3 regions of the Paraglaciecola sp. 25GB23A genome follow, and region 2 is predicted to be linked to each of the others. Evidence: predicted binding sites of a transcription regulator. Region 2 holds the regulator's gene; each other region holds the start of a gene.
The links. The regulator ArgR, encoded in region 2, controls arginine synthesis, uptake and breakdown. The targets are predictions, from matches to a motif close to ANTGAATANNTATTCANT.
Positions count from the first base shown of each region.

Region 1: ABKW31_RS19380 (OadG family transporter subunit) is a predicted target of ArgR. The motif match lies at 1,658-1,675, and genes of this name have one in related genera.
Region 3: argE (acetylornithine deacetylase) is a predicted target of ArgR. The motif match lies at 2,465-2,482, and genes of this name have one in related genera.

Region 1 covers NZ_JBDYKM010000024.1:591-7,974, forward strand. The annotation lists gene ABKW31_RS19375 (sulfotransferase) at 1-1,514, shown strand, start outside; gene ABKW31_RS19380 (OadG family transporter subunit) at 1,792-2,046, shown strand; gene oadA (sodium-extruding oxaloacetate decarboxylase subunit alpha) at 2,072-3,856, shown strand; gene ABKW31_RS19390 (sodium ion-translocating decarboxylase subunit beta) at 3,869-4,999, shown strand; gene ABKW31_RS19395 (ATP-binding cassette domain-containing protein) at 5,022-5,813, opposite strand; gene ABKW31_RS19400 (oligopeptide/dipeptide ABC transporter ATP-binding protein) at 5,810-6,805, opposite strand; gene ABKW31_RS19405 (ABC transporter permease subunit) at 6,805-7,384, opposite strand, start outside.
Region 2 covers NZ_JBDYKM010000003.1:308,919-316,302, reverse strand. The annotation lists gene ABKW31_RS08650 (TonB-dependent receptor) at 13-3,123, shown strand; gene ABKW31_RS08645 (endonuclease/exonuclease/phosphatase family protein) at 3,202-4,371, shown strand; gene argR (transcriptional regulator ArgR) at 4,509-4,973, opposite strand; gene mdh (malate dehydrogenase) at 5,167-6,105, shown strand; gene ABKW31_RS08630 (DUF2726 domain-containing protein) at 6,184-6,783, opposite strand; gene ABKW31_RS08625 (hypothetical protein) at 6,991-7,359, opposite strand.
Region 3 covers NZ_JBDYKM010000018.1:57,410-64,793, forward strand. The annotation lists gene ABKW31_RS17805 (ornithine carbamoyltransferase) at 1-340, opposite strand, end outside; gene argB (acetylglutamate kinase) at 357-1,151, opposite strand; gene argC (N-acetyl-gamma-glutamyl-phosphate reductase) at 1,156-2,172, opposite strand; gene argE (acetylornithine deacetylase) at 2,488-3,639, shown strand; gene ABKW31_RS17825 (methylglyoxal synthase) at 3,960-4,367, shown strand; gene ABKW31_RS17830 (response regulator transcription factor) at 4,560-5,255, shown strand; gene ABKW31_RS17835 (ATP-binding protein) at 5,252-6,676, shown strand; gene ABKW31_RS17840 (CBS domain-containing protein) at 6,786-7,217, shown strand; gene ABKW31_RS17845 (alpha/beta fold hydrolase) at 7,307-7,384, shown strand, end outside.

The DNA.
Region 1 (7,384 bases), on a different contig from region 2:
AAGACTTTAGGCTGGTGATAGAGATTGCTAAAGGGTTACTGAAAACTAATAAAAAAATTCCGCAAGCCCATTATTTGATTGGCAGAGTAACAATAGAAACCAGGCAGTTAGATATCGCATTAAAAGCGCTTGAGACTGCGGTAGAACTTGATGGAACGGTAGCAGAATATTGGGCATTTTTAGCTTTGGTATATAGCCAAATCGGTAATATGGTCAAAGCAGAAAACGCCGTTGTGGCCGCCCAACAAATAGGCAGTGATAAGGCTTATATTTTACATCCCATTGCTCATGTATTAAGTGTTTTAGGACACGCTGAGGAGGCGGTCAAAAATCTACGTATTGCCGTTCAGAACTCACCTAATAATGGAATATATCACCATGCTCTTGGTGTCAGTTTGTTAGAATTAGGCGATTTTAGCGGCGCGCAGCAATCTCTCAAAAAAGCGGTGGCTCTTAATGAAAATGATGCGGAGTCTTGGTGGATTTTATCTTCACTTGTAAAAGCACAAAATAATGATTTGGCAGAGCAATTACTCGCGCTCATGAAAAAGACTGAAACAACTCCTAGAGCTCATGCTTTTCTGGGATATGCAGCAGGGAAATTATTTGAGGATACACAATGCTGGGATAAAGCCTTTGAAGTATTCGAACGTGGTGCCGCTGCAAAGCGTAAGATCGTTGATTATGATAGCTCAGAAGCCAAAAAGACCTTTGAAGTTATTAAATCTGTGTGTACAGAAAATTGGCTTAATACATCCGTTAATGAAACTAATGAGACTGCCCCAATATTTATTATTGGTCAGCCCCGCACGGGTACCACTCTTATCGACCGCATTATTTCTAGCCACAGTTTAGTGCATTCGGCTGGTGAACCGGTGCAATTGGCTATGTCACTTCGGGCGATAACAGGAGTGCGTACCAAAGAATTTATTTCAGCAGAATTAATCAATAAATCTCACTATGTTACCGGTGCCGAATTAGCTCAATCCTATCTTACTGGATTAGCTAGGCTTCGAGGCAAAACCCCATACTTCATTGATAAATTTCCAATGAATTTTATGTTAGTAGGTTTTATCGCAAAGGCCTTCCCTAAGGCTAAAATCATTCATGTTACTCGGAGCCCAGCAGATACTTGTTTTGCCGTTTTTAAACAGCTATTTGAAGAGGTCTATCAGCACAGTTATGCTCAAAGCGAAATGGCAGAACATTTTGTTATGTATCGGCAATTGATGGAGCACTGGCATACCATTATGCCTGGTAAGATTTTGGATATAGCGTATGAAGATGTTATTGCAGATAACGAAGTGCAAGCACGTAGGCTTATTCAGCATCTAGGTCTTGATTGGGAAGATACTTGCATTAATTTTGAAAAAAACAATACTGCCGTTGTGACCGCTAGTGCAGCGCAAGTACGTGAAAAGGCACATAACCGCTCGATTGGCCGATGGAAGAACTATAAGAATCAGTTATCTCCAACACTCGATATTCTCAAAGCTGCTGGAATCTCTCCATAATATAAAGCCTTTGAACCGTATAATAAAATATTACTAGATTATCTGGCCTCACACTGACGTCACTACAGGTCTAGCTATATCGGCTTATTACTGCCTAGTAGAAGAATACAAAAATTACTCCTTAGGTGAGTTTATTTAGGCTAGTTGAATATAAATTCAACTAAATTGAATTTATCTTTGTTTTTTAAGTGTTTTTGCTTTGGTGGTTTTGCTGTAATATGTTGGGCTCAATGGTAAGTAAAGGCTCAGTTTGGGCCTCAATAGGAATAGCATAATTATGCCTCATGATGTTGTCAGTTTGTTAATGGATGCGGCCAATTTAATGATGATTGGCATGTTCGTGGTTTTCCTGTTTCTAGCGGCCCTAATCGGGGCGGTAAATGTAATTGCGTGGCTTAATAAACGCTTTCCAGAATCTGCTGTTAGTTCAGGCCAACAACCTGCTAGTTCAAGTAAGTCAAATAACGCTCTACCATCTGGGTTAGTGGCTGCCATCACCGCTGCTATTCATCAACACCGTAGCAATAAATAGTTTTCAAACTTAAGAGAATATTATTATGTCAAAGCCGCTAGCTATCACTGATGTGGTATTACGTGACGCACACCAATCATTGCTTGCAACACGTTTGCGTTTAGAAGATATGCTTCCTATTGCTGAGAAGTTAGATCAAGTTGGTTATTGGTCTTTAGAAACCTGGGGCGGAGCAACATTTGATGCTTGTATTCGTTATTTAGGCGAAGATCCTTGGGAGCGAATCCGAGCCCTAAAAAAAGCCATGCCAAAGACCAAACAACAAATGTTATTGCGTGGTCAAAATTTGCTCGGTTATCGTCACTATGCTGACGATGTAGTAGAAAAGTTTATTGAACGAGCCCACACCAATGGTGTTGATGTCTTTCGTATTTTTGATGCTATGAATGATATCCGTAATTTACAAACAGCCGTTAAGGCGACGATTAAACAGGGAGCCCATGCCCAAGGTACGCTGTCTTATACCGTATCACCAGTGCACAATTTACAGACATGGTTAGACATGGCAGCCAGATTACAAGATATGGGCGTTCATTCTATCTGTATTAAAGATATGGCAGGTCTGCTAAAACCTTATGTCTGCGAGGAGCTTGTTAGTCGTTTGAAAGAAACGATTGAAGTGCCTATTGCAATGCATTGTCATGCGACCACAGGTTTAAGTACGGCCACTTATCAAAAAGCCATTGATGCAGGTATTGATATACTCGACACATCTATCTCATCTATGAGCATGACTTATGGCCACACCGCAACAGAAACCGTTGTGGCTATCGTTGAAGATACGGCGCGTGATACAGGCTTACAATTACCCTTGTTGGCCGATATAGCCAGTTATTTTAGGGATGTTAGAAAAAAATATAGCCAATTTGAAGGCAGTTTAAAAGGTGTTGATGCGCGCATTCTAATTGCTCAAGTTCCGGGTGGAATGCTAACTAATATGGAAAGCCAACTTAAGGAACAAGGTGCCTTAGATCGCATGGACGAAGTGCTGAAAGAAATTCCTCGTGTGCGAGAAGATCTTGGATTTATCCCACTAGTGACCCCCACTTCGCAGATTGTAGGTACACAGTCAGTCCTCAATGTCTTGACCGGCGAACGCTACAAAAGCATCACTAAAGAAACAGCTGGGGTATTAAAAGGTGAATATGGCGCCACAGCAGCACCGGTAAACGCGAGTTTGCAATTAAAAGTGCTAGCGGGTGAAGAGCCCATTACCTGTCGGCCAGCCGATCTTATTGGCGCTGAATTAGCTTCACTCACCAGTGAACTGGCAGACATAGCGAAGCAAGAAAACCTGCGTTTAGCGACTGACTCAGTAGATGATGTATTAACTTATGCATTATTTGCCCAAGTTGGATTGAAATTTTTACGAAATCGTCATGACCCATCTGCTTTTGAGCCCAGTCCGCAAGCTGCTGATAAAGTACAGAGTATTAAGCCTCAGACTGCTGATACTAACTCAGCCGGCCCTGCTAGCTATTCTGTTCGTGTTGATGGCAAAACTTATCAAGTTGAAGTAGGCGAGTCAGGTGCCTTGAGTAATATTCAAGCAGTGACTGAAAGCCCTGTTGCGAATAATAAAATTACCTCTGCGGCGACGGAGAGTTTGCAGTCACCTTTATCGGGAACCATCTTTAAGATTCTGGTTGCGGTTGATGAAGACGTCACTCAAGGACAAGTGGTATTGGTCATGGAAGCGATGAAAATGGAAACCGAAATTCGCTCTACTGTTAGCGGCAGGATAAGTAAGATATTAGTTAAAGACGGCGACTCAGTGCAAACTGGTCAATCTTTGTTGACGTTTAATTAAGGCATGACTTAGATGGAAAAAATTCAGCTGTTGTGGGATAGCACCGCGCTCGCTCACTTTCAACTTGGTCAAGTTGTGATGATGTTAGTGGGTGCCTTATTACTATATTTGGCAATTGTTAAGAAATTTGAGCCTTTACTACTATTACCCATTGGCTTTGGTGCGGTATTAACAAATATCCCCTTAGCTGGGTTTAGTGAGGCAGGAGGCTTGCTCTATTACATTTATCATGTTGGTATAGAAACTGGCGTCTTTCCTCTGTTAATTTTTATGGGGGTAGGCGCCATGACAGACTTTAGTGCCTTGATTGCTAATCCTCGTATGTTATTACTGGGGGCTGCGGCCCAATTTGGTATATTTGGTACATTGTTTGGCGCGATTGCGCTCAATTTCATTCCAGGTTTTGAATTCAGTATGAAAGATGCTGCCGCGATAGCTATTATTGGCGGTGCTGATGGGCCTACAGCCATATTTTTGGCTTCACGTTTGGCACCTGACTTACTCGGAGCTATTGCCGTTGCCGCCTATTCTTACATGGCATTGGTACCGATTATTCAACCCCCGATAATGCGCCTACTAACCAATGAGCAAGAGCGTAAAATCGAGATGGCGCAATTACGCCATGTATCAAAACGTGAAAAAATCATTTTCCCTTTAGCAGTACTGCTGATGACTATATTGTTTTTACCCAGTGCCACGCCATTAATCGGCATGTTCTGTTTGGGTAATTTAATGAAAGAATCTGGGGTAGTAGATAGATTAAGTAATAGTGCACAAAATGAATTAATTAACGTAGTGACTATTTTTCTGGGTTTGGCTGTGGGCTCAAAACTCTCCGCGGACAAGTTTTTGACTCTGGAAACTTTAGGGATATTAGCTCTTGGTGCTATTGCGTTCTCTGTCGGTACTGCTGCCGGTATTTTAATGGCTAAATTGATGGGCCGTTTTAGCTCACAAAAAATTAATCCCCTTATTGGTGCTGCTGGGGTATCTGCCGTACCTATGGCTGCGCGGGTGGTTAATAAGGTGGGTTTAGAATCGAATCATCATAACTTTTTACTGATGCATGCCATGGGTCCTAACGTAGCAGGTGTACTTGGCTCGGCCGTAGCCGCAGGCATCTTACTTGCCTTAGTCGGGTAGGTTTAGCATTTAATCATGTTCATCAAGTGTTTTGTCGGTTAATAAGCGCTTGATGAGCATGTACCAATTTTTGCGTATACTCTTCTTTTGGCCAATTAAAAATAACATCAGTCCGGCCTGATTCGATAATCTTACCATGGCGCATCACAATGACTTTGTCGCTGATGTGGCGGACAATGCCCAAATTGTGTGAAATAAAAATAAAACCCAGACCCAATTCGCGCTGTAGGTTCATCAATAGATTGACAATTTGAGAGCGTACAGAAGGGTCTAAGGCCGCAAATGGCTCATCTGCCACCAACACTTGTGGATTTAATATCAATGCTCTGGCAAGGGCTACACGCTGTCTCTGACCATCAGACAACATATGGCGATAAAAAAACTGGTGTTCTGGCATAAGTCCGACTTGAGCTAATGTTTGTTCAATTTTTGCGGCCCGCTGCATCATATTCAAATCGGTATTCAAACGTAAGGGCTCATCTAAAATCGACCCAAGCGTAATGCCAGGATTCAGCGATTCATTACTGTTTTGAAAAATCATCCTAATACTTAAACCACGTTGGCGCTGGTTGGATTTGTTTAAGGCTTCACCATGCAAAAAAATCTGCCCGCTTTCCGGTTTTTCCAAGCCTACAAGTAACTTGGCTAACAGCGATTTTCCTGAGCCGTTCGCGCCAATAACAGCTAAGGTTTCCCCCGCTTTGAGGTCAATATTAATTGGCCCAAGTTCAAAGGTTTTTTTTGTACTGAAAAAGTTAAGTTTGTCTTTATGATTAACAAATTTTAAATTTTCAACATGGATTAAATCAGTCATTTTTTATCCCAATGCAAGGGGAAGTGGCAACTATAATAATGTTCATGGACTCGTCTTACCGAAGGTACCACGACACACTCTCTGCGTGCTCGAGGACAGCGCGGACCGAGCCGACAGCCAATAGGTAAATGCTGTAAAGTTGGGATGGTGCCGTCCAAGGAGCTCAGTGCAGATTTTGGTGCTAAATCTTTACGAAAACTTGGCGCACTATCCAATAATGCTTGAGTGTAAGGATGTAAGGCGCGTTTTTTGAGTTGCAACATATTGCCGCTTTCTACGGTTTGACCACAATAGAGTACGGTCATGTAATGGGCCATACTGGAAATGGCAAGTAAGTCATGACTTACAAATAGTACACTCAGTTTTCTGACTTGATTAACTCGACTCAGTAATTTTAATATTTGCGATTTAGCCGTAACTTCCATTCCACGGGTTGGATCATCAGCAATGATAAGTTTTGGCTCCGACACTAAGGCCATGGCAATCATAAATTTTTGACAAACATCGTTAGAAATCTGGTGGGCATAACTTTGCATACATAGTTTATGATCCTTTATGCCGACCCGATGCAACAATTCGATAACGATTTTTTCTCTCTCTTTAGTGCGACGCCAAAACAAACGACTTTCGATACGGCTTTCAGGCACAATTTCTGTTAACTGCTCACCCAATGTTTGTAAGGGATCAAGAGAGTTTTTGGGATTTTGAAAAATAACCGAAATATCACTACGAATGACTTTGCGCCGGTCTTTGACCGACATAGTTAGTAAATCTTGCCCTCGCCACGTCATTCGATCTGCGGTAACTCGCCAACGTTGCGGTATGGCACCCACAATCGCTTTGATAATTAAACTCTTACCAGAGCCAGATTCACCTACTAGTGCATGAATTTGCCCTTCGTTAATGACCAGGTTAATTTTATCTAAAGCTTTGACCCACTCACCAGCGATATCAATTTCTAAGGTCAGGTTTTTAATATCAAGTAGACTCATTAATGTAGTAACCTATTTCTCAGCGCTGATCTCAGGCCATCGCCAACTAAATTAATAGATAACATCATTAAAAATATCGCACCGCCCGGTAAGGCTATACTCCAAGGCGCAATGTAAGCCACTTCAATTCCTTCTGAAAGCATAGCCCCGAGTTCCGGCGTTGGTGCTTGTGCCCCAAGGTTTAAAAAACCGAGGGCGCTAATGTCTAAGATGGCTATGGATAAGGCCATTGTTCCTTGTACTACCAATATTTCCCCCATATTCGGTAATATTGAACGAATAAAAATCTGATTGGGTGGAGCGCCATCTAACTTCGCTGCTTGCACATATTCTTTTTTGCATTCCTGTCGCACATAGTCGCGGGTTTGATGAATAAACTGGGGAGTGAGTGCCAGTGCAATTGCCCACATACTATTAACTAATCCAGTGCCAAGTATAGCAATAATAATGATAGCGATGAGTAAGGTTGGAATGGCCATAATAGAGTCTAACGTGTGGTTTACCACACTTGAGCGTACGCCTCTACTCATACCGGCAATGGCGCCGACGGAAACCCCAATCGACATGGCTATCAAGACC
Region 2 (7,384 bases):
GAAACACACACAATGCTAAGAAATACAAAACTCAATCGCATCGCGATCGCAGTTGCCATGTCTATCGGCATGTCGACGGTAGCGATGGCACAGGAAACCTCATCAGGTATTACCGGTAAAATCGTCGGGCCGCAGGGCGCGCCTGCTGCAGGTACTGTTGTTACTATTACTCACATCCCTTCAGGGACGACTAAAACGACTACTGTTAATGAAACGGGTCAGTTTTCTGCTAAGGGTTTACGTGTTGGCGGTCCTTACAGCATTAAAGTCGATTCTGATAAGTTCCAAGATACGACCATCAACGATGTTTACCTAAACTTGGGTGAGTCGTTTGGCATGGACTTGTCTTTGGAAAATGAGCAAGCAATGGAAAGCATAATTGTAACTGCATCAGCCGTGAGCACATCTGTGTTCGGTGATACAGGTCCTGCTGCTAACTTTAATCTAGAAGATTTAGAAAACGCGCCGTCTATTAACCGTGATATAAACGATGTAATTCGTGCCGACCCACGTGTTTATATCGATGAAAGTTTTAATGATGCAGTTCAGTGTGCTGGTGCCAGCCCTCGTTACAACAGTTTAACTGTTGATGGTGTGCGCATGAACGACAATTTCGGTTTGAACAGCAACGGTTACCCCACTGAACGTATGCCTTTCTCTTTTGATGCGATTGAGCAGGTTACAGTTGAATTAGCACCATTTGATGTGCAATACGGTGGTTTCACGGCTTGTAATATCAACGCGGTAACTAAATCTGGTACTAATGAAGTTCACGGCAGTGCATTTTTCGACTACACCAGTGATTCGTTAAAAGGTGATTCGGTAGAAGGCGAAAAACAAGATAACGGTAATTATACTGAAAAACGTTATGGTGTTAACGTTGGCTTCCCACTTATCAATGACACATTGTTCTTCTTCGGGTCTTATGAGAAGGTCGAAGGTGTGCAGTTGTACAACTACGATGCATTAGGTCGCATAACCCAAAGCGAAGTTGATCAGGTTACTGAGATAGCACAACGAGTTTATAACTATGATGTTGGCGGCATGCCAGGCAGCGCTCCAGTTGAAGATGAAAAAATCTTAGTTAAGTTAGATTGGAACATCAACGAAGATCACCGCGCAACATTTTTGTACAACTGGAACGATGGTTTTAGCTTGAGCCAATCTGATACCGGTTCTAGTCGTTTGTCTTTGTCAAACCACTTTTATGAACGCGGTGCAGAATTAACCAACATGGTTGTATCTGTTTATTCAGACTGGAATGCCGACTTCAGTACTGAAGTACGTATTGGTAAATCTGAATTAATTAACCGTCAGAATTCTTTAGATGCTGCATCTGGTTTTGCTGAAGCATCAATTAACACTGCGGGTAGCGGCACAATTTATATTGGTCCAGATGACTCACGTCAATCAAACAGCTTGAATTACGATACTGATACCTTCAAGTTTGCAGCCACTTACTACATGGGTGACCATAAAATCACTGGTGGTATTGAATACGAAAAATTAGACGTATTTAACTTGTTTATGCAACACACTGTGGGTGAATACCAGTTCAACTCACTTGCTGATTTTGAAGCGGGCAAACCTAACCGTATTTATTACAACAACTCAGCCGGAACCAACAATCCAGCTGACGCCGGTGCAACATTCGCTAATACCACCACGACTTTGTATATTCAGGATGATTTTGATCTAACTGATGATGTGCAATTAATGGTTGGTGTGCGTTATGACAAGTTCAATACAGATGATACTCCTACATTGAACCAAAATTTCCAAACTCGCTATGGTTTTGCTAATACCGGTACTGTAGATGGTATGGATTTGATTCAGCCGCGCATCGGTTTTAACTGGCGTGTTCAAGATAACCTAGAAGTATTTGGTGGTGTGGGTCGTTACTCTGGTGGTAACCCTAATGTTTGGATTTCAAACTCTTACTCTAATGATGGTGTAACCAACATTGGTGTACGTGAGAATGCAATTGCAAGTTTTGATACCTTATTTAATACAGAGCTTACAGGTCAAGGTCGACCTATCTATGACATCCCTCAAGCGATGTTTGATGCTGTTGCCAATACGTCTATTACCTCTGGTGATGGCGGCGTAAACGCAACTGACCCAGACTTTAAGATGCCTCATGAGTGGAAATTGGCTCTAGGTGGTAAATACATCACTGAAGATGACTATATATTTAGTGCAGATTTGATGTATACCAAGAAAAAAGACTCACCTATCTTGGTTGATCTTAGCTTAAGTGACTCTGGCGCTGATGCACCTGACGGTCGTCCACTTTATACCTCAAACGGTCGTTTCGAAGGAAATGACTTAATGTTGACTAACGTAAAAGGGTCTGACGGCGATTCTAAAGTGGTATCTTTTGCAGTACAAAAGGATTACGACTTTGGTCTAGATGCAAGCTTGGCCTATGCCTTTACACGCTCTACAGACGTAAGCCCAATGACCAGTTCAACAGCTGGGTCTAACTTTAATAACGTCGCTACTTCTGACTTGAATAATCCAGGTGTATATACCTCTGATTATGAAACTCGTCACCGCTTTACTTTGAGCTTAAGCTACAAGCAAGAGTTCATTGACGGACTTGATACGAGGTTTAGTTTGTTTGGTTCAGCTAACGAAGGTAAGCCAATTTCTTATACTTTCAACAATGCTAGAATGTTTAATGATTCTAATGATTACAGAAGCTTGATTTATGTACCATTGGAAAATGATCCTTTAGTTGTTTACGGTGATGATTTTGATCTTGCTGGCTTCAACAAGCTAATCGAAGATGAAGGCCTTACTCGTGGCGGTATCATGGATCGTAACTCTTCTTCTGCCGATTGGTGGGTGAAGTTTGACGTTCGTGTTGAGCAAGAGCTTCCTGCGTTTTATGAAGGCCACAAAGCAAGTGCTTTCTTGGTTGTGCAAAACTTGGGTAACTTATTGAATGATGATTGGGGTGTATTCCGTCAAGGTTCATTTGTTGGTGATGATGTCATCTCAGCAACGATCAATGACCAAAACCAATATGTTTATTCAGATTACAATGCATCTGAACAAGGTATCAACCGTGGCGCTTCATTATGGGAAGTGCGTATGGGTGTTAAATACAAGTTCTAATATCAAGCTAGTTTGATAACGCTAAAGCCGATCTTTTGATCGGCTTTTTTTTTACTGAGATTACTGCTGGAATCGTTTATGTTGAAACTATTATTATCAGTGTTGTTAGGAACGTTTATGAGTTGTGCTCTAGCCCAAACCCTGCGTATTGCTACTTTCAATGTCAGTATGGAGGCTGGAAATTATGCACCAGCCGACAGTGCGCTCAGTGGTAATGAACTTTTTGCACAGTTGGCCAGTGGTAAAAATCAACAGATCAATAATATTGCCCATATTATTCAGATAGTTAGACCCGATATTATTTTATTAAATGAGTTTGACTACACAGCAAATGACGAAAAAGGCATTAAAGCCTTTCTCACAAAGTATCTTAATGTGGCTCAAGACCAAGCCAAAGCCATAAATTATCCCTATTTTTACAGTGCAGCAGTCAATACAGGGGTGGATTCAGGCTTGGATTTAGACAAGGATGGCGTAGCTAGTGGTAAAGGTGGTGATGCCTTCGGATTTGGCCTATACCCAGGACAATACGGCATGGTGATACTTAGCCGCTATCCAATTGATAAAAACGCTGTACGTACTTTTCAACATTTTTTATGGCAAGACATGCCAGACAACCTAATGAAGACGGTCAAAAATGAGCAAGGCCAGGCTTGGTATTCCGCTGAAGCACAGAGCGTCCTGCGCTTATCGTCTAAGTCCCATTGGGATTTACCCATCGATGTAAATGGCAGAACTATTCATCTGCTGGCCAGCCACCCAACGCCGCCGGTGTTTGATGGGCCTGAAAATCGGAATGGCAAACGTAATCATGATGAAGTACGTTTTTGGAATGACTATGTAGATGTACAGAAGGCAAGCTATATTTATGATGATAAGGGCTTACATGGGGGCCTTACACCGTCTTCGCGTTTTGTGATTTTGGGTGATCTCAATAGTGCTGTGGACAATGGCGATAGCATGAAAGAGGCAATATCAGCCTTAGTTTATTCGTCTAAGGTGATTCAAAATATTCCTCATAGTGAAGGAGGGCGTTTACACCGGCCAACAGATATAGCTGCCAGCACTTATACCGCAGATTGGGGCTTGCGCGCCGATTATGTGCTGCCGTCGACCTATGGACTTAGCTTGGTGGATAGTGGCGTATTTTGGCCTGAACCTGACTCCATACTAGCACCACTGGTTAAAGACCGCCAAGCCTCGTCAGATCATCGTTTGGTATGGGTTGATGTTACCCTAGAGCAATAATAATGGAATAGGCTATATCACTTAGGTCACCTAGAAAAACGTCGCTAAACTATTTATAACGCTTGCCTTTGTGACCTCTGTGTTAATTCGTTTTAGTTTTGTTCTAGTAGCTAGTTACTAGTAAATAGTTAGTAGACTCAGACGTTGTCAAAAAGAGCTTCTACTTTTTCGCGGATTTCTTCAATTTTGGTAATGTCAGATGGGGCGATGAAAATAGTATCGTCACCTGCAATAGTGCCAAGAACCCCATCTTTTTTACCTAAAGAATCAAGTAAACGAGCAATTAATTGAGCGGCACCCGGGCTGGTACGAATGATCACCATGACATTGTTATGGACAATATCCAATACAAGCTGTTTTAAGGGGCTTTTGGCTGTTGGCATACCCAACTCAGGGGGAAGGCAATAAACCATGTCTCCTCGGGCATTACGCGTCCTTACAGCGCCAAACTTACTGAGCATTCTTGATACTTTCGACTGACTGATATTGTCGAACGCTTGCTCTTTTAGTGCATCAACAATGTCACCTTGAGAGCCAAAGTTCTCGGTGTTCAATATATCTTTGAATGCTCTAATTAACGCTTCTTGCTTAATAGTGGCCATAGCTTCCTCGATTTTTGATGGGTATTTTGCCGCATTGCTGCAGTTTAAGCAATTTGCCTGTTGTTTCAGTGAGTAATCGAGTTACAAAAAAAACAACGAGGTAGTATGATAGGCGTTTTCCCCAAGCCTTGAATATAAATTCCTTATAATCAAGGTAAATTACTTAGCAAATCGCTTTACACAGGAGAGAATTATGAAAGTAGCTGTACTTGGTGCTGCAGGTGGTATAGGTCAGGCATTGTCATTGTTGTTAAAAACACAATTACCAGCCGGTTCAGAATTGTCATTATATGATGTTGCTCCAGTTGTTCCTGGCGTTGCAGTTGACTTAAGCCATATCCCCACTGACGTAAAAGTCGCAGGTTTTGGTAAAGACAACCTAGCCGATGCGTTGACAGGATGCGATATCGTATTGATTCCTGCAGGTGTTCCACGTAAGCCTGGTATGGATCGTTCTGACTTGTTTAACATCAATGCAGGTATCGTTAGAAACTTGATTGATGCTATTGCAGACACCTGTCCTGAAGCTTGTATTTGTGTGATTACCAACCCTGTCAATACGACGGTTGCTATCGCTGCTGAAGCATTGAAAGCTAAAGGTGTATATAACAAAAATAAATTGTTCGGTGTAACAACTCTAGATGTTATCCGTGCTGAAACTTTTGTAGGCAATTTGAAAGGTTTAAATCCAGCCAACGTGCACGTGCCAGTTATTGGCGGCCACTCTGGTACAACCATTTTACCTTTGTTATCACAAGTTGAAGGTGTTGATTTTACCGATGAAGAAGTAACAAGCTTAACGACTCGCATTCAAAACGCTGGTACAGAAGTTGTCGAAGCTAAAGCCGGTGGCGGATCAGCTACTCTATCTATGGGTCAAGCGGCAGCTCGTTTCTGTTTGTCTTTAGTCGCAGCAATGCGTGGTGACAATGTGGTTGAATATACCTATGTTGAAACTAACAGCGCTGATGCGGTATTTTTCTCTCACCCAGTGCGTTTAGGCAAAAATGGGGTAGAAGAAATTCTATCTTATGGCGAATTAAGTGCCTTCGAGCAAAATGCCAAAGAAGCTATGTTAGACGGTTTACGTGGTGACATCCAATTGGGTGTTGAGTTTGTAAAAGGTAAATAAGTCGCATCTGGCTTACATAAAAAACCAGCTTATTTAGCTGGTTTTTTTGTATTTGTTTTCCTTACTACCCAACGCGAATTACGCAGCGATAGGATTACGTCCTACCGGGCGAGTAGGTTTGGCCTTTTGTTTTAACTCATCTGGCAAATTCAAAGTGCCCTGCATGATAGGCGGTTTTAATTTTTGAGGCCGTCTGTTAGGTAACTTGGCCTCAATACATTCTTTTATCTCTTGCGCTTGATAGCCAGAGCGTACTTTAATTCTGACATGAGGAATATTTGCTGCATCAAGCGAGCCCGTTACAAACCAATCTTTTTGCTTTTTATAACCCTCTTTACCATTGTCGTGCACCAGGTCTACTGCGATCACTGGCGTCATATCGTCTTTTGAACACAAAACAAAATCTAAGTAACGCGAGTTAGCTCGGTTTACGGCATTTTTGCTGGTTTTTCTGTCAGTACTTTGACGCACCGCCAAAATATCGACTAATTTTACTCGACATAAAATACGGTAATCTCTGCCCACTGCCTCTTCGATTAGCATTAAAAAGCTCCTTTCGACCGGAGTAAAAAGGCTTGGTTTCTTTTTAAAAGGAAAGGCTAGGGCAGGCTCGTTAAGTTTTATGGCCGCTACAGCCACTATGATCAGCAAAATCATTAAAATAATGACTAATTCCATTTTTTCTCCTGCTCTGCCACTTTATTGGCAACGTTAGATAGTATGAAGTTGATTTAGCAAGGAGAGTGCCAACAGCTGTATTGGCTAACGAATGGTGTTGGTGGGAGTCTATGTTGTGCAGATCTAATCGACCTTATAGGGCGGGATCCGCTTAATGCAGTGTAAAGAAAGCCTAAGTTGGCTGGCAATAAACTATAAAGTTAACGGTTATTTATCTTTGAGCAGTACGTCAATCTGACTACCAATTCCATCAGGCGAAATGACAATCGTTAATTGGCGGTCTTGATAGTTCAATAGGTTACGGCCTTTTTCCATTACGTCTTGGTTTGGTGTACCAAGTGCTTCTAGGTAAAAATCTTTAACTGCAGCTTGGTTTAAATTAGCAAAATAAGACATGCTAGCAGGTAATTCTTGATCGAAAACCTGACAGAAGCCTGCGGATGGCGCTAAGGGAAGCTCATGAAATTGAGTCGGGCATGACATTGACGTAGAGTGTGCCATAGTACTTAAGCCCGAATAGGCAATAGTGATAATAAAACAAGAAAAACAACGTAGGCCTTTGGAAAAATTAAACAAAGCTAAGCACTCATAAATAATGTTA
Region 3 (7,384 bases), on a different contig from region 2:
ACTCCGCTAGCTCTTCTAGGGTAGAGTGTGAGAACACCCGAGCCACGATGGCATCAGCCCAACAGGCCAAATTAGCTCCCATGTCTTTCACATCTTCACGACCCGCCAATTTATTTGACTGGCTATCTAAATAGACTAAATGTCCGCCTAACTTATGAATACCAATATCAAAACTGACACGGGTGCGTAGGGATGGCTTTTCAAATAGTGCCACTATGGATTGACCATCTAAGGCCTTACGATACCCTTTTGGATTGCTTTTTATCGTTTTAGCTAAAGTCAGTAACTGTTCTAACGATGTTTTATTCCAATCCTTCAGAGTCAGTAAATCCTGTTTCATTAATCTGCCTTTTAATTTATTTTAAATGTTGAGACGCACTGAGCGCAGGTGAAATTTTTGTACCTACAGGCTCATTATGCAAAAAACCTAATAATTCATTTGTTGATTTCCAGCTGGCAATAGTCACACTGCGGCCTAAGCTTTGTGCGGCGATCAATGCTGCTTGTACTTTAACAATCATACCATCACGGATCACGCCATTTTCAATCAGTTCATTTATCTGATCGTGATCCAGCTTTTCAAGTAAGCTGTGATCGGCGTCAAGTACGCCGGGTACATCTGACAGTAAAATAAGTTCTGCCTTGAGCAATTGCGCGATAACCGTAGCGGCTTGATCTGCATTTATGTTGAGCAGTTGTCCGTTTTGATCTGCTCCGATAGAGCTAATAATAGGTAGCATTTCATTGCTAACCAAAAGCTGCAATAACATGGGATCGCCGGCCACCACAGAGCCTACTCTACCAAGTTCTGGGTTGAGTACGTTGCCAATACACATTTTACCATCAGCGAGACTAAGACCTACAGGGTTTAAGCCTGCTTTAAGTGCCAAACCACAGAGTTGCTTATTCGCTGTACCCGCCAGCGCTCCTGCAATATAAGGCATTTGTTCCTCAGGAGTTACTCGCAGCCCTTTAACTTTTACACTAGTTAAATTAAGGGCCGCCAATAACTCCTCGACCATGGGGCCACCGCCATGTACTAACACAACACAGACTTCTTCTTGCAGCTTTTTAATTGTATGGAGTAAGGCTAAAGCAAGATCGTCGGCTTGCATAAAAGCCCCACCTACTTTAATGACTAAGGTTTTCATATTTTCAACCTACCAAATCCTGATGACTTTTAAAACCAAAGCGCAAATTAGCACATTGCATCGCTTGTGAAGCAGCACCTTTTAATAAATTATCAATGGCACTGCCAATAACAAGATAAGCGCTTTGCTGATCATACTTCCAAAATAAGTCACAAAAAGGACTGTGGGCAACATCGTCAATTTTTGGCCATGAATTGCGTAAACGCACGATAGGATTATCACCATAAGCGTGAATATAGGCCTGATTGATTTGTTCTACGCTGACGTTTTCCGCTATCTTGACCGTAATGGTGGCCAGTATTCCGCGCTTAAAATTACCTAAATGTGGCGTGAAAATAACCTCTGCACCTAAATAACAGGCGATTTCTGGTTGATGCCTATGTCCAAGTACTCCATAAGCCTGCAGACTAACCTCAGTAAAGCTGCTGTTTAATGCGGCTTTGCGACCGGCTCCCGAGACGCCAGAAACAGCATTGATAATGGGGCGATGCTCAGGATTGAGCAAACCCGCTTCTTGCAGTGGTTTTAGTGCGGTTAATGACGCAGTGGGGTAACAACCCGGAACAGCCACTAAGTCAGCTGTCTTAATGGCTTCTTGATGCCAATCGGCGAGGCCATAAACCGCTTTTTGCAACCAATGATCTTGGGTGTTCTCGAAGCCGTAATACTGGGCGAAAACCGTTTGGTCTTTTAAACGAAAGGCACCAGATAAATCAATGATAACCGCTCTGTTGCCTGCTAATTTATCCATCCATTCGTGACTAGCTTCATGGGGAGTTGCTAAAAAAATAATGTCCATTTCATTAGCGAGTTGAGTCATATCTGTTAGCTTTATTGGCAGCAAAGGTAGGTCAATCTGGCCGAATAAAAAACCATGAAGATCCCCGATGGTTTTGTGGGCATCTTGACTATTCTCAGACACATACAAAGCGCACAATTCAAATTTACTGTGGTGTTTTAGCAATAGTGCTAGTTCTGCGCCTGTATAACCACTTGCGCCGACAATACATGTTTTGAGCATTAAATATTCTCTTTTTACCATTATAAAGTATCAACAAAAAAATCACTCCTTAGCTTTGAGCGTTAATCTCAAAGCTAAGGGGTGTGCTAAACGCAATCAGACGTCGACTATCGTCGATACAACTCGCTGGCGAAGCTAGGCAGGGAAATATTTGATGAAATGAATGTTACCATATTCGTTATGAAACCAAATTAAGCTAAAATAGCGTTTATAGACCAAAAGGTTATAAACTGTGTTAACAACCGCATTGACAGTAGAATGCCATATGCGGGATAGTTATGCAATAAAAGTGAATAAATATATATGCAGGGGCTTATGCAACATTCTTCTTTCTTAGAACACTACACCCAAATCATTAATACCCCTTCCATCAGCGCTTTTGATGAAAAAATAGACATGTCGAATCGCGCTATTATTGACTTGTTAGCGACGTGGTTAGCCGACTTTGGTTTTTCAATAAATATTCAGTCTGTGCCTGGTACCAATAACAAATTTAATATGTTGGCTCAATTGGGTTCAGGCGAAGGCGGCTTATTACTTTGCGGTCATTCCGATACTGTGCCCTTTGATGAAGGGCGTTGGCAATCTGATCCTTTTTCTTTAACACAACGCGAGGACAAGATTTATGGTTTAGGTACCTGTGACATGAAAGGGTTTTTTGCTTTTATTTTAGAAGCATTAAAAAACCTACCATTGAAGCAGCTAACAAAACCACTCTACATACTAGCCAGTGCCGATGAGGAGACCTCGATGGCAGGAGCGCGGTTTTTTGCACAACAGCAGCTCATCAAACCGGATATGGCCATTATTGGTGAGCCAACTGAATTAGTACCTATTTTTAAACACAAAGGTCATATTGCACAAAGTCTTAATATTACCGGCAAAGCTGGCCATTCGAGCGATCCTGCCAAAGGCGTTAATGCCATTGAGATTATGTATCAAGCGATAGGCCAGTTGTTGGAACTGCAGGAAAAGTTAAAGGCAAAATATCATGATGACGCGTTTAGTGTTCCTCATGTGACCATGAATTTGGGGCATATTCATGGTGGCGATGGTGAAAATCGTATCTGTGGCCAATGTTTGCTCAACTTTGATTTACGTGCTGTACCAGAACTCAGTGATGAAGAAGCGCTGGCCATGATAGAGGCAGCCCTAACACCAGTCCGCGAGCGTTTTCCAACGCGTCTCAGTTTGGACTTGATGTACCCTACTGCACCGTCATTTGCCTGTAAAGATGAGCAAAATATCATTGAATTAGCGGAACGATTAAGTGGCAAAAAAGCGAAAAGTGCCAATTATGCGACCGAGGCACCATTTATCAATCTGCTAGGCTGCGATACCTTAGTACTGGGCCCAGGTAGTATTGACCAAGCCCATCAACCTGATGAGTTTATGTCTTTGGCTTATGTTGAGCCTACGGTGAATCTATTACAGCAATTTATTCAGCGTATATGCATGAACAACTAGTTTTATTCTGATTCGCTCAGGCTTCTCCAGCACAAGCGCACAACGCCGAATGTGACGTAAAATAGTAGACGACTATATTACTCGCAATAACACAGCACGAAGATAATGTTCTGGGTATGAGGTTTAAAGCAATGTACATAAAATATTTATTTGTCTATTTTGGGGTGTGAACTACTAAGATTTTATGATCAAATTCAATGTCAATTAATGCGTCATCAGGCTGCCACTGAGAATAGTCCTTTGTCAAAGGACTAAGTCGGGCAGGCTCTATACAATCTTTAATTTATGGATTTTTATTTTTATAAAAGGGTGTTGTCAGTATGCAAAAAACGATTGCTCTAGTAGCACATGATCATAAAAAACCGGATTTAGTTGCCTGGGCTTTACAACATAAAAGTGAGCTCAGCAAACATCGCTTGGTCGCAACGGGCACTACGGGAGGCTTGATTGCCAAGCAGCTAAGTCTTGATGTGCATTGTTTTAAAAGCGGACCATTAGGCGGTGATCAGCAAATAGGCGCTTTAATTGCTGAAAACAAGCTCGACTGTTTGGTGTTTTTTTGGGACCCCTTGAATCCTGCACCCCACGATCCTGATGTAAAAGCGCTGTTACGTTTGTGTTCGGTATGGAATGTGCCTGTTGCCTGTAATATCTCAACTGCCGATATGCTAATTACGTCACCGCTTTTTTTTGATGGACGATATCAGCGACATTTACCCAGTTTTTAATTTGGCAATAAAGGGCTTCTAGGATTTTTGGTCAACGCTTTATTGCTTGTCTTTGCGCATAATCCACTCCAAGGTACGTATACTTATGTAAAGCTTGTGTAAATGTTCCATGCCTGTGCATTGGAGCAGGGTTATAATTCCCTCCATTGCCAGGTAAATAGGAAAGATGCGCTCTAACGGCACAAGAAGTCCATGAAAACAAAACAGTTATTATTAATTGATGATGATATTGAATTTACTGATTTACTCATTCAATATTTGAGTCCCCAAGGTTATCAAATTGACGTCAGTCATACTGGTGTGTGTGGCCTACAAAAGGCAACAAACAGCAAACACTACGATCTCATTTTACTGGATGTTATGTTGCCTCAAATGGATGGTTTTGAGGTATTAAAACGTCTGCGCTTAAGTCACCATACTCCAGTCTTGATGTTGACAGCAAAAGGTGACGATTTCGATAAAATTTTTGGCCTAGAAATGGGCGCAGATGATTACTTACCCAAGCCCTTCAATCATCGCGAACTATCCGCTCGTATCAAAGCTATAGTCAGACGTATGGATATGCTGCCCAGTAGTTCGGTGCATCAAACATTAACCCTAGACGACGTTGTTATGTCCCCCTCAAACCAAAGCGTAATTTGTGCAGGTAAGGCCTTAGAACTAACCGGTACTGAATTTGCCATCTTACACTTATTGATGCTCAATCACGGCAATCTTGTGAGCAAAAATGACCTAAGTGAAAAAGTGTTGGGTAGAAAACTCCTTGCATTTGATCGCAGTATTGATATGCATGTGAGTAATATTAGACGCAAACTCGTCCAGCACAGTCAACCAGAAAAAATCAAAACTCATCGGGGTGCAGGGTATATTTATATGGTATATAAATGAAGTTTTTATCCCGCTTAAACCCCGCCAATCATTTATATATCAAGCTATTTTTATGGTTTTGGATAGCAACCGTTATAATGATGAGTGGCTCAATATGGATAATCAAGCTACTCAATGATGAAGTTCGTTTTGGCCCAATGCGACAAGCTGACGTCATTGAACTCAACAACTACACGCAAATTTTACAAGAAGCATTGGAGCGGCGAGGAGCAGGTACTGAAAAACTAGATAGAATATTGTTGCAAGTAAGTAAGCGGAATCAAATAGATCTAATTTTAGTCGATGTTGAGAATAACCGTCTTATCAACACACTACCGCCTCATGTGAAAATAAACGAAGATGCTTTTTTAAAACTGAGTCCCGCTGCATCAGCTATAAGTATTGATATTGGTTTAGGGACTTTTGTTGGCCCTAGTATCATAGTTAATAGTGGTAAGAGTTATTTACTTTTTGTAGGAAAACGCGCTCCACCGAGATTTATGGGCTCTTTTAAGCGTCAGAATCCCATGCTTATTCTCGCTATTTCTTTGGCTATTAGTGCTGTTTTATGTCTTTGGTTTGCACGCTCTCTAGTTAATCCTATCGAACAACTGCAGGAAGCGAGCAAACAAATGGCAGCAGGTAACCTAACTATTCGGGTAGGCAGTGCCAGTAAACGCCATGATGAAATTGGTCGTTTGGGCCGTGATTTTAACTATATGTCAGAGCAGGTAGAGCGTTTGATGGGCAGTCAAAAGCGGCTTCTTGCAGATATTTCACATGAGTTGCGTTCTCCCTTAGCTCGTTTGCAATTGTCTATTGGTATATTGCAGCAACAAAGTGAGGGCTTAAGTAATAAACCCATAGAAAGTAGTTTTTTACATTCTTCCGTGGCTCGAATAGAAAAAGAAGCTGGGCAAATTGAAAAGATGATTAGTCAGGTGCTTACGCTGTCTCGCTTGGATAATCCACAATCTATTATGCACAAAGACATCCTCGATATTCGGTCCTTGCTTGACCCGATCATTAGTGATGCAAGGTTTGAGGCCCAAGAGCAGAATAAAGAAGTGAGCTTTAACGCTACTAAAAATTATACAGTTGAAGGCGATAGCCAAATGTTAAGCAGTGCTATTGAAAACGTATTGCGTAACGCCATTTATTACGCCATTAGACAGGTGAATCTAGACTTTAGTCAGCAAGATCGTTACTTAAAAATAGTGATCTGTGATGATGGTAAAGGCATAGAACAAGAGCAGTTAAGTCGAGTATTCGAGCCTTTCTATCGCGAATCTCTAGCGAGAGATAGGGCTTCGGGCGGGGTAGGCTTAGGGCTTGCGATCGCACAACAAGCGATAACCCAGCATTCTGGTAGTATTCAAGCGCAAAATATACCACGCAGTGGTTTGCAAGTGACAATTCTTCTGCCATTGCATATAGCCTAGCTCATCTTTTTTGAATTAGATTTAGCTATTTGATTTTAGATAATTTACATTCATGCAACATATTGATATGTATACATTAAGCAACGTTTGATTGAAAAAAGAGGAAACCATGATTGTAGCAAAACTAATGAGTAAGCCCATTGTTACGGTAAGTCTCGATGATACTCTCAGAACGGTAAAACATATTTTTGAAAATGCAAAATTTCATCATTTGCTGGTGGTTGAGAAAGGCGTATTGTACGGTGTTATTTCAGACCGAGACTTATTAAAAGCAATCAGTCCTTTTATTGGTACTGTCAATGAAACTCCCCACGATACTGTGACTTTGAATCGCAAAGTGCATCAGATAATGACACGCAAACCTATAACTCTGACGGCAGATGCAGATATTTATAAGGCTATTAGTATATTTAATCGCTTTAGCATCTCTTGTATTCCTATCGTTGATGATAAGGAGCATCCAGTGGGAATCATAAGTTGGCGAGATATATTGCGCACACTTGAAATAAATCACGATAAAAAGATCAAAAAAGCGAATTAGTTTAGGCTAATCTTTTATGCTAAAAATCATCGTCAGCCACAGTTGTGCTTGCTACTATAAAGAGCTAATAAACCATCCAAAAGTTATTCATGAAGCATTCGTTTTTGTTGAGCATTGAAGATCAACTTATTGAATCATACCCAAGCAGTATTCAAGTGTTTTGGCAA